DNA from 2 places in the Priestia sp. 53B2 genome. Region 1 is predicted to be linked to the other one. Evidence: riboswitches for the same ligand, from Rfam matches in the RefSeq annotation. Region 1 holds a riboswitch; the other holds the start of a gene.
The links. Region 1 has a riboswitch for cobalamin ahead of ACN6NE_RS12545 (HoxN/HupN/NixA family nickel/cobalt transporter). Riboswitches for the same ligand answer to the same signal wherever they lie in the genome.
Positions count from the first base shown of each region.

Region 1 (4,821 bases):
TTTTCCGCATGCTCCTAACCCATCCAACGTGGGAACGCCAATGGCCGCTGTAAAATTGCCATCACTTCCGCCTCCAACAGCTGCTTCTTCTAATTTCATGCCCAGTTTGGCCGCGATTGACTGAGCGCATTCAAATAACTCTTCCGTTTGTTTAGACTTGACCATCGGAGGACGATTCATGCCTCCCGTTACTTCGAGCTTAATCCCTTTTAAAATGGGTGTTAAATTCAAAATAATATCCGTCATACGTTTTGCTTCTTCTTCTGTAGAAACACGTAAATCCACGTGCGCTTCTGCATATTCCGGCACTACATTTGTACCGCTGCCTCCCGTAAATGTCCCAACGTTCACCGTTGTACCTTTTTCATAATCTGTTAAGCCCTGCAAGAAAATCACTTGGCGCGCCAGCTCTTCAATCGCATTGATTCCTTCTTTGTGGTGATTACCCGCGTGTGCTGCTCGTCCCCATACTTTTACGGTGAAAATTCCCGCTCCTTTGCGCGACGTTTTTAACGCACCTGAACCCGCCACCGCCGGTTCCGCTACTAGCACTGCTTCACTTCTTTGCGCTTCTTCTTCAATGTATTTTTTAGAAGAAATTGACCCAATCTCTTCATCCGAATTGCAGAAAAACACAATTTTTTTATCGAGCGATAAGCCAAGCTCTTGAATCGCTTTAATCGCCCATATAGATTGTACAATGCCGCCTTTCATGTCTAAAATTCCCGGACCATACAGCTTGTTTCCCTCTGTTCTTAGACTCAGCCTTCCCTTTTCCCATACCGTGTCAAAGTGACCGATAATTAAAAGCTGCTTTTCTCCTTCTCCAATCGTAAATTTCAAATGGTTTCCTACTTCTTTTTCTTCTATGATTTCGTATCCTACCCCTAACCGTTTATGAAACAGCTGCGTTAAATACATTCCACACTGATCTACTAACTCTTTACTGTAGGACGGTGATTCTTTTTTCACAAATCCAACTAGATCTTCAAGCATCTCTTGTTCGTGTTCTTTTAAATAACTAAACACGCTTTGTTCTACCATTACCTGACTCAAATCAATTCCTCCTCCAAACAACCCCTGCTGCTTGCATTAAATGCTTTTATTTATCGTACGTATAACTATGTTCTACGTTTCACATAACGACCTTAAATTATCCTTAATTATAATGGTTTTCAGACAATTTTCCATCCTTTAAATACAGATAATACTTTAACTTATTCATAACCGACCCAAAATAGCCATAAACTTCAACAAATTCATACAAAAAAGCTTCAATCTTTAACAGATTAAAGCTTTCGTTTGACTAATTGACATTTATTTTAATATTTTTCCCTTTTGACTTCACACTCACAAAAACAAACATAGACACTAAAAAAATAAACAGAATAACGCCAACCATTTCAAAGTTTACTTCGGCCCATGGGTTAAAGAAAGTGAATGCTAAATAGAACGACACACCATACGCGAGAACAACAATAACCCAGCCCATCAAGCGGGAAGCAGATTGTCCAAATTTACTCAATTCATTCACCATTTTATGTACAATCATCGAATCGATTGTATCTGTCAGCATCATACCAAACATAAACACTAGTCCTAACAAAAGCGGCGTATACTTGCCTGCGTTCCCTACAGCTAGAGACCACACGGCCGTTTGACTGACCGTTTCGGCTGCTAAAGCGAACAATGCTCCTACAAGAATAATTAAAAAAGGATTCGTTGTTCCTTTTGCGATTTTCGGAATAAACTTTCCTTTTAACCCACTCAGCTGAAACTCTTCCTCTTTATTTTTGGTTCGAAGCAAATGATATGTGTTTAATGTCCCGATTAGAAAGAGAGAGATAATGGATACCCAAGATGCAAAATGATCGAAATACGATGGAAACGTAAAATTCTTCATCACCACGCCCAGCACCCCGGCCGTGACGGCCACCATTCCTCCGTGACCTAGTGAAAACAGCGTTCCGACCCACGGGGCAAAACGGCTGCCCATTCGCCAATTATATCGAGTCTGGCCATCAATAAAAGCTAAGTGATCTGCATCCAATCCGTGCCTGATTCCTAATAAAAAGACAAGTAAAAAAACTGATAAACCTTCCATTTCCTACACTCCTTTTTTTAAAATAAAACGTAAAAAAGCCTCAATTCTATAGAAATTGAGGATGTGTCGGCATATGAAAATAAACAGCAATTGCTCACTGCGTACCTTGATACACCGCCTCTTTCCTAGAAGAGTCAAGTGTACAGAATAGGTAGGTCTCCTGGCTTGAGATCATCATTTTCTACCGCCTTCCTCGTTTTGAGTGACAATAAGATAGAAAACTCCCTGCTTACAGTGGCTGGACCGCTCGAGATTTGCACTCGATTCCCTGTTACCTCTTACGCTATGTAAGAGCACCTAAACTGTGCGAATGATTCATTTTCCTCCTCATTATACTAGTACCGCTTACAAATGAATAGAGAAAATTCAAATAAAAAAGCCCTGCTAAGCTTTACATGCTTAGCAGGGCTTTTTAAAGAAATTAAACTACTTCTACCGTTACGTCTACATTACCGCTGATTGCTTTTGAATACGGGCAGTATGAGTGAGCTAGGTCTACGTATTTTTTCGCTGTTTCTAAATCTAAGCCTTCGATATGAGCTTCAAGCGCTACTCCAATTTTCACTCCTTGATCAGCTTTATCAGGAAGCAGCTGAACAGTAGCTTTTACTTCACTGCTTTTGATTTCTACGTTATGTTTTTTCAACATAAATTCTAACGCGCTGTTGAAACAAGCACTGTATCCAGCTGCAAACAGCTGCTCTGGGTTTGTTGCTGTTGTTGCTTCTCCACCAAGCGCTGGAGGTGTTGCAACGTCTAAGTTAAAGATGTTATCTAAAGAGTGAACTTCTCCTGTTCTTCCACCTGTGTTAACGACTGTTGTTTCATATAAAGCTTTCATGTATAAACCTCTCCTCTTTTTCATTAATTTTATTAAAAGTTTTTTATTTATCGTTTCTGTAATTTAATTGTACACAATTTAATTTTAAAAAACAAGTATTAAATACATTAAAAATTTCCCAATAAAAAAAGCCGCGTATTTGCGACTTTTTCTTAATAATATTGAGACTGTTTGTCATAAGCAGATTTTCGAAAAATAGACAAGTTAGTAATAGTCCTCATCAGTTTCGTATTAAAAATAACATAATGAATAAACAGCGCCAGCACGCAGCCTAAAACGGCTCCTGTTAACACATCGAATGGATAATGAACGCCAACCCATACACGTGAAAAGGCAATGAGTACGCCCATGACAACCCACATGCGCCCTGAACGTTTGAAATGCAGCCAAATGGTAAAAGTGATAACTAATGCAGATGTAGCATGATCGCTTGGAAATGAAGAATTTGCGGCGTGATCAATAAGCTGATTCACGTGGTGAGAGATAAACGGACGATCTCGATAAGCAAATAAACTAATCACTTTATTGATAATGACTCCTGTGGCACAAGCACATAAAGCTTGAAATGCTACAACACGGCTGCCGTTTTTATTAATAAGTAAAAATAAGCCGAGTAAAACGATAAGTACATACTGGGCATAATCTGCAAAGAATACCATCAGCGAATCTAGAGGCTTTACGTGTGAGGCATACTGATTCACCGCGTGGAAAATGGTATAATCTACTGAATTGATAGCTGATAACATAATCGAAATCCTTTCTTATTTTTAAATGTCATTAGCTATCTTATCAGTTTCTTGAGAAAATGAACATGTTTTTGTCAGAAGCTTCCTAACTGGTATTTATAAATAATGTATTCAGGCTGAGTAGTAAACCAACGGTCTTTCGCCCATTAACTCACCTGTGAGTGATCCACAATATTTTTTTGCAAAAAGATTTCTTCTAAAGAAGGTTCTTCGACGTGAACTTGATAAATGTCGATGCCGCATTGAATTAATTCGCGAATAATAAGAGGAATATTTCTTTCTTTTTGAAGCATCACTTTTGTGTACATGTGATGGTATTCAACTTCGGGACTCAACGTACGGAAAAACTGTTGAATGTATTCTTTGTGACTGTTTGGATAAGGATCATGTTTGATCATCACCGTTTTTTTCGCTTGATATTGAAAGCGCAGCTCTTCCATTGTACCTTCTATTAAAATGACCCCATTTTTCATAATTGCTACACGTGTACAAATCTTCTCGACTTCATTTAAATTATGAGACGTCATAAAAATCGTCTTGCCTTGATTTTGAAGTTCTCTTATTAGTTCATGAATGCGAAGAGCAGATTCAATATCTACTCCAGAAGTTGGTTCATCTAAAAAGATAAGATCTGGGTCTGTTACAATTGCTTGAGCAATTCCTAACTTCTTTTTCATTCCAAATGAAAACTTTCCAACTTTCTGATGGTCATGTCCTTCTAACCCTACTTTCTTCAGTACATTACTACAGTGTTCTTTCGAAAAACGATGGCCGTTTATCTTTAAAAAATAGCGCAAATGATTGAGCGCTGTCATCTCATCATAAAAGTTAGCATAGTCAGGAAGCACACCTATTTTCTTCTGAAGCTCTAAATCAATATCACTCTGTCCCAGCAGCGTAAATTCTCCCGCTGAAGGAAATGAAACGCCGGTAAGCATATTAATAAAGGTAGACTTTCCTGCTCCATTTCTTCCTAAAAACCCGTAAATTTCTCCTTGTGGTATCTGTAAATTAATACCGTTAACAACTGTTGTAGATCCATATTTTTTAGTTAATTTACTTGTTTCAATAGCATACATATTATACTTCTCTCCTTTTAAAACTCCAAAGTGCCGTACATAAACAAAGTG
Region 1 is NZ_JBLZXA010000015.1:59,934-64,754, reverse strand. It holds gene ACN6NE_RS12550 (M20 family metallopeptidase) at 1-1,077, opposite strand, end outside; gene ACN6NE_RS12545 (HoxN/HupN/NixA family nickel/cobalt transporter) at 1,307-2,104, opposite strand; cobalamin riboswitch at 2,238-2,420, opposite strand; gene ACN6NE_RS12540 (organic hydroperoxide resistance protein) at 2,526-2,945, opposite strand; gene ACN6NE_RS12535 (undecaprenyl-diphosphatase) at 3,098-3,691, opposite strand; gene ACN6NE_RS12530 (ABC transporter ATP-binding protein) at 3,838-4,770, opposite strand; gene ACN6NE_RS12525 (ABC transporter permease) at 4,772-4,821, opposite strand, start outside.

Region 2 (4,821 bases), on a different contig from region 1:
TTCCCAGTCCTTCTGGAAATACAGAAAAGGTGATTTCATTTGTCGAAGACTATGTAAAAGAGCTAAATATTCAAACGTATCGCAATCGAAAAGGAGGCTTAGTCGCTACTATTCCCGGTAAAGATACAGATCACCACCGCATGCTGACGGCTCATGTCGATACATTAGGTGCTATGGTAAAAGAAATCAAACCGAGTGGGCGTCTGAAAATCGACTTGATTGGAGGATTTCGCTACAATTCTATTGAAGGAGAATATTGTGAAATTGAAACTTCATCAGGAGAAGTATTTACAGGAACCATCCTGATGCATCAAACATCTGTTCATGTGTATAAAGATGCAGGGAAAGCTGAGCGAAATCAAGAAAATATAGAAATTCGACTGGATGAAAAAGTACATAGCGCAGAAGATGTTCGCAGCCTTGGAATTGAAGTCGGCGACTTTGTTTCGTTTGATCCTCGTATAGAAATAACAAAAAGAGGTTTTATTAAATCTCGTCATCTCGATGATAAAGCAAGCGTAGCTTTATTGCTTCAGCTCATGAAAACAATTCAAGAAGAACAGATCGAACTGCCATACACTACGCACTTTCTCATTTCAAATAATGAAGAAATTGGATACGGAGGAAATTCGAACATTACGCCTCAAACAGTAGAATACTTAGCTGTTGATATGGGTGCTATGGGAGATGGACAATCTACCGATGAATACACCGTATCTATTTGTGTAAAAGATTCAAGTGGCCCTTATCATTATGGTTTGAGAAAGCATTTGGTGGAGCTAGCTAAGCAGCATGATATTCAGTACAAATTAGATATTTATCCGTTTTACGGATCAGACGCTTCTGCTGCTATTCGTGCCGGACACGATATCGTACACGGCTTAATTGGTCCAGGAATTGATTCTTCTCATGCGTTTGAGAGAACGCATCAAGATTCATTGAACCATACGTATAAGCTTCTTTATCACTATGTGCAGTCGAACATGGTTCTACTTTAAGAGAGGAATATTTAATTAGTGTATTTTTATGCAAAATAAAGAGCAGGACGGGATTGTGATGTCTGTACTTTCTTTTTTTAATAAATACTATATATTTTTTTACTGGTGAAGCAACAGTTGGTTAAAAAAGCACCCTTTTTAAAGAGGACTGCTTAAACCTTTTGTACATTGTGTTCATTTACAGAAGTTAAAATGTTTTTAAATTTTAAAAAGTTTCTTGTGACAAGTTTTGTAGAATGGGTTTTCAAAAGGAAATGGTTTCGGCATAATGTGGATATAGCGATCACTACAATAATCGGAGGCGAATCTTTTCATGTGGGTACTGACGGTATATGCTGGAAAAGAAATGAAAATGTTTGAATTTGAAACTGAAAAGCAGGCGAGAGAAGCGTTTGCTAAAACAAATGGCTGTAAAGTCCTTTCAGAAGTTGTGTATTATAATGATCCTCATTTAACATTAGTAGCTATATAATGAAAAAACAAGAGCTGATTTTATGCTCTTGTTTTTTTATAGATGCTTGTATCTTCCGAAAAGAATAGAGTTGAAATAAAAAAAAATGTACGCTATGATATGGTAGTTACTTCTATTATTCTGATAGTTTAAAAGGTTCATATATATCAAACAGCAACAGTAAAGATGCCAAGAAGGCTTAATAGGGAAACTGGTGAAAGGCCAGTACTGTCCCCGCAACTGTAAGTGTGGACGAACGAGTATAACCACTGTGAAGAAATCACGGGAAGGTTCTCAAGTAGAATGATACACAAGTCAGGAGACCTGTCTTTATTGTGAAGTTTCTATTTCTCCGGGGAGCGGGAAGGAAGACGTTGGCTTAAAGTGGCATTCGTGTACACTCTTATTCTGACGTTTTACCCGCTCGCATATTAGCGAAGCGGGTTTTTCTCGTAGCGTAAAACTACATATCGTGCAAAAAAGGTGCGCAATGTTCACATTGCGTTAAATGGGAAGTCTGGTGTGAAGCCAGCGCGGTACCCGCCACTGTGAAGAGGAGCTGATTGCATATGCCACTGTATTCGGGAAGGCGCAATCAAGTGATGAATCGAAGTCAGGAAACCGGCCTTTTTCTAATGCGAAGCTTACCCTACGGGATATAGGTGGAAGTGCAAAAACTTAGTTTGAATTTTCTGCGCCTCTATCATTGATAGAGGCGCTTTTTTTAGTAAAGGAGCGATGAGTGTGACGACGTGGAACTTAAATGGAACAAAACATCACGTATTGATTTGTAATGGAAGCAGCTGTATGAGAAAAGGTGGAGAAGAAGCCACGCAAGCTATTCGAAATAAGGTGACGGAACTGGATTTGGATGAAACGGTTCATACAACGCGTACGCGCTGTAACGGACGATGCAAAGATGCTCCAGTAGCTATCGTGTATCCTTCAGGAGATTGGTACAAGCAGGTCACTGAAACCGTCGCTCACCGAATTGTCGAAGAGCATTTAGCAGGAGGCTGCAGTATAAGGGAATCGCTTATCTATGAATATGATCAAAACGGTTTCGTTTCTCCGGAAAACAGTGACTCCATAGAAGGAATTGACAAAGTAAAAAGTAACGCATAAAGGAGGAGCTAGCATGAAAGGTAAACTGTTAGTTATTGGATTTGGGCCAGGAAGCTTTGAACATATTACACAGCGAGCAAGAGAAGCCATTCAAGAAAGTGATATGATCATCGGTTATAAAACCTATGTGGAACTAATTCAAGGACTGTTAACGAATCAGCAAATTATTAGTACGGGAATGACCGAAGAAGTAAGCCGTGCACAAGAAGCTGTAAAGCAAGCTGAAGCAGGAAAAACCGTAGCTGTTATTTCAAGCGGAGATGCAGGAGTATACGGAATGGCAGGCCTTGTGTATGAAGTGTTGATTGAAAAAGGCTGGAAAAAAGAAACGGGCGTAGAGCTGGAAGTAATTCCTGGCATTTCGGCTATTAATTCATGCGCATCTCTCCTTGGAGCGCCCGTGATGCACGATGCTTGTACGATTAGTTTAAGTGACCACCTTACGCCTTGGGAGCTAATCGAAAAAAGAATTGAAGCAGCTGCACAAGCAGATTTTGTAGTGGCTTTTTACAACCCAAAAAGCGGAAGACGAACAAGACAAATTGTTGAAGCACAAAGAATTCTATTAAAGTACCGTTCCCCTGATACGCCTGTTGGCCTTGTGAAAAGCGCTTATCGTGACCGTGAAGAAGTCGTAATGACTAACTTAAAAGACATGTTAAACCACGAAATAGGCATGCTGACTACCGTTGTTGTCGGAAATTCATCTACGTTCTTTTACGACGATTTAATGATTACACCGCGAGGATATCAGCGGAAATATACCCTCAACCAAACAGAGCAGCCGCTAAGACCGCATCAGCGACTTCGAAAAGAAGCAGAACCATGGGCTCTCGATCAAGAAGAGACTGTAGAGCAAACAGCTTCAGCTATTGAAGCAGTTCAGGACACAAGAGAAGAAAAAGCAACTTCACGAGCTCTTGCAGAAGAAGCGCTTCAAGCAATTTTAGGTGAAACCACTTCTGCGGTCGTACACCAGTCAATACAGTCTATTTTCGAAGTGGCGGTTAGTCCAGGACTTGCAAATAAGAAATTCACGCCTGTTCAAATGACCACACTAGCAGAAGTTGTTGGTGAAAAAGGTACGATGGAGTATACACCTGACCATCAAATCAAACTGCAAATTCCAACGGCTCAGCCAGACGTGATTATTAAAAAGCTCCAAGCAGCTTCCTTTTTACTATCTCCGGTCGGAGACGTGTTCACAATCAAAGCGTGTGATTTTTGTGACGGAGAAAAAAGCGATGCTATTCCACATACGGAAGAATTACAAAAACGCCTTGGGGGAATGGACATGCCAAAAGAGCTGAAGCTTGGTATTAATGGATGCGGTATGGCCTGTTATGGTGCTGTTCAAGAAGATATCGGCATTGTCTATAGAAAAGGTGCTTTTGATTTATTTTTAGGAGCTAAAACGGTTGGACGCAATGCGCATTCAGGTCAAATTGTGGCGGAAGGCATAGCGCCCGATGACATTGTTGAAATAGTGGAGAACATTGTCCATGAATATAAAGAAAAAGGTCATCCTAATGAGCGATTTCATAAATTTTTTAAGCGTGTGAAGAACGTTTATGGATTCGACTATCAAGATATAACACCAAAAATAAAAGTAGAACCAGCTCCGTGTGGAGATTAAAAAATGGGAGGGCATTATATGAAATCAGTTTTATTTGTCGGTCATGGAAGCAGAGATCCTGAAGGGAACGATCAAATTCGCGAATTTATTTCGACTATGAAGCATGATTGGGACGCATCTATTTTAGTAGAAACGTGTTTTCTAGAGTTTGAACGCCCAAATGTAAGTCAAGGTATTGATACATGTGTGGCAAAAGGAGCACAAGATGTAGTTGTAATTCCAATTATGCTCTTGCCTGCTGGCCACTCTAAAATACATATTCCGGCGGCTATAGATGAAGCTAAGGAAAAATATCCACACGTAAACTTCGTATACGGACGTCCCATTGGCGTTCATGAAGAAGCCCTTGAAATTTTAAAAACGAGATTACAAGAATCAGGAGAGAATTTAGAAACTCCAGCTGAAGACACGGCTGTTATCGTCTTAGGGCGAGGAGGAAGTGATCCTGATGCAAACAGTGATTTATATAAAATTACGCGCCTTCTTTGGGAAAAAACAAATTATAAAATCGTCGAAACTTCTTTTATGGGCGTGACCGCTCCACTGATTGATGAAGGCGTGGAGCGATGTTTGAAATTGGGCGCTAAAAAAGTGGTTATTCTCCCGTATTT
Region 2 is NZ_JBLZXA010000030.1:116,815-121,635, reverse strand. It holds gene ACN6NE_RS25230 (M42 family metallopeptidase) at 1-998, shown strand, start outside; gene ACN6NE_RS25225 (hypothetical protein) at 1,312-1,470, shown strand; cobalamin riboswitch at 1,617-1,795, shown strand; cobalamin riboswitch at 1,914-2,093, shown strand; gene ACN6NE_RS25220 ((2Fe-2S) ferredoxin domain-containing protein) at 2,194-2,574, shown strand; gene cobJ (precorrin-3B C(17)-methyltransferase) at 2,588-4,210, shown strand; gene ACN6NE_RS25210 (sirohydrochlorin chelatase) at 4,229-4,821, shown strand, end outside.
Region 2: another riboswitch for cobalamin. It lies ahead of ACN6NE_RS25220 ((2Fe-2S) ferredoxin domain-containing protein); the one in region 1 lies ahead of ACN6NE_RS12545 (HoxN/HupN/NixA family nickel/cobalt transporter).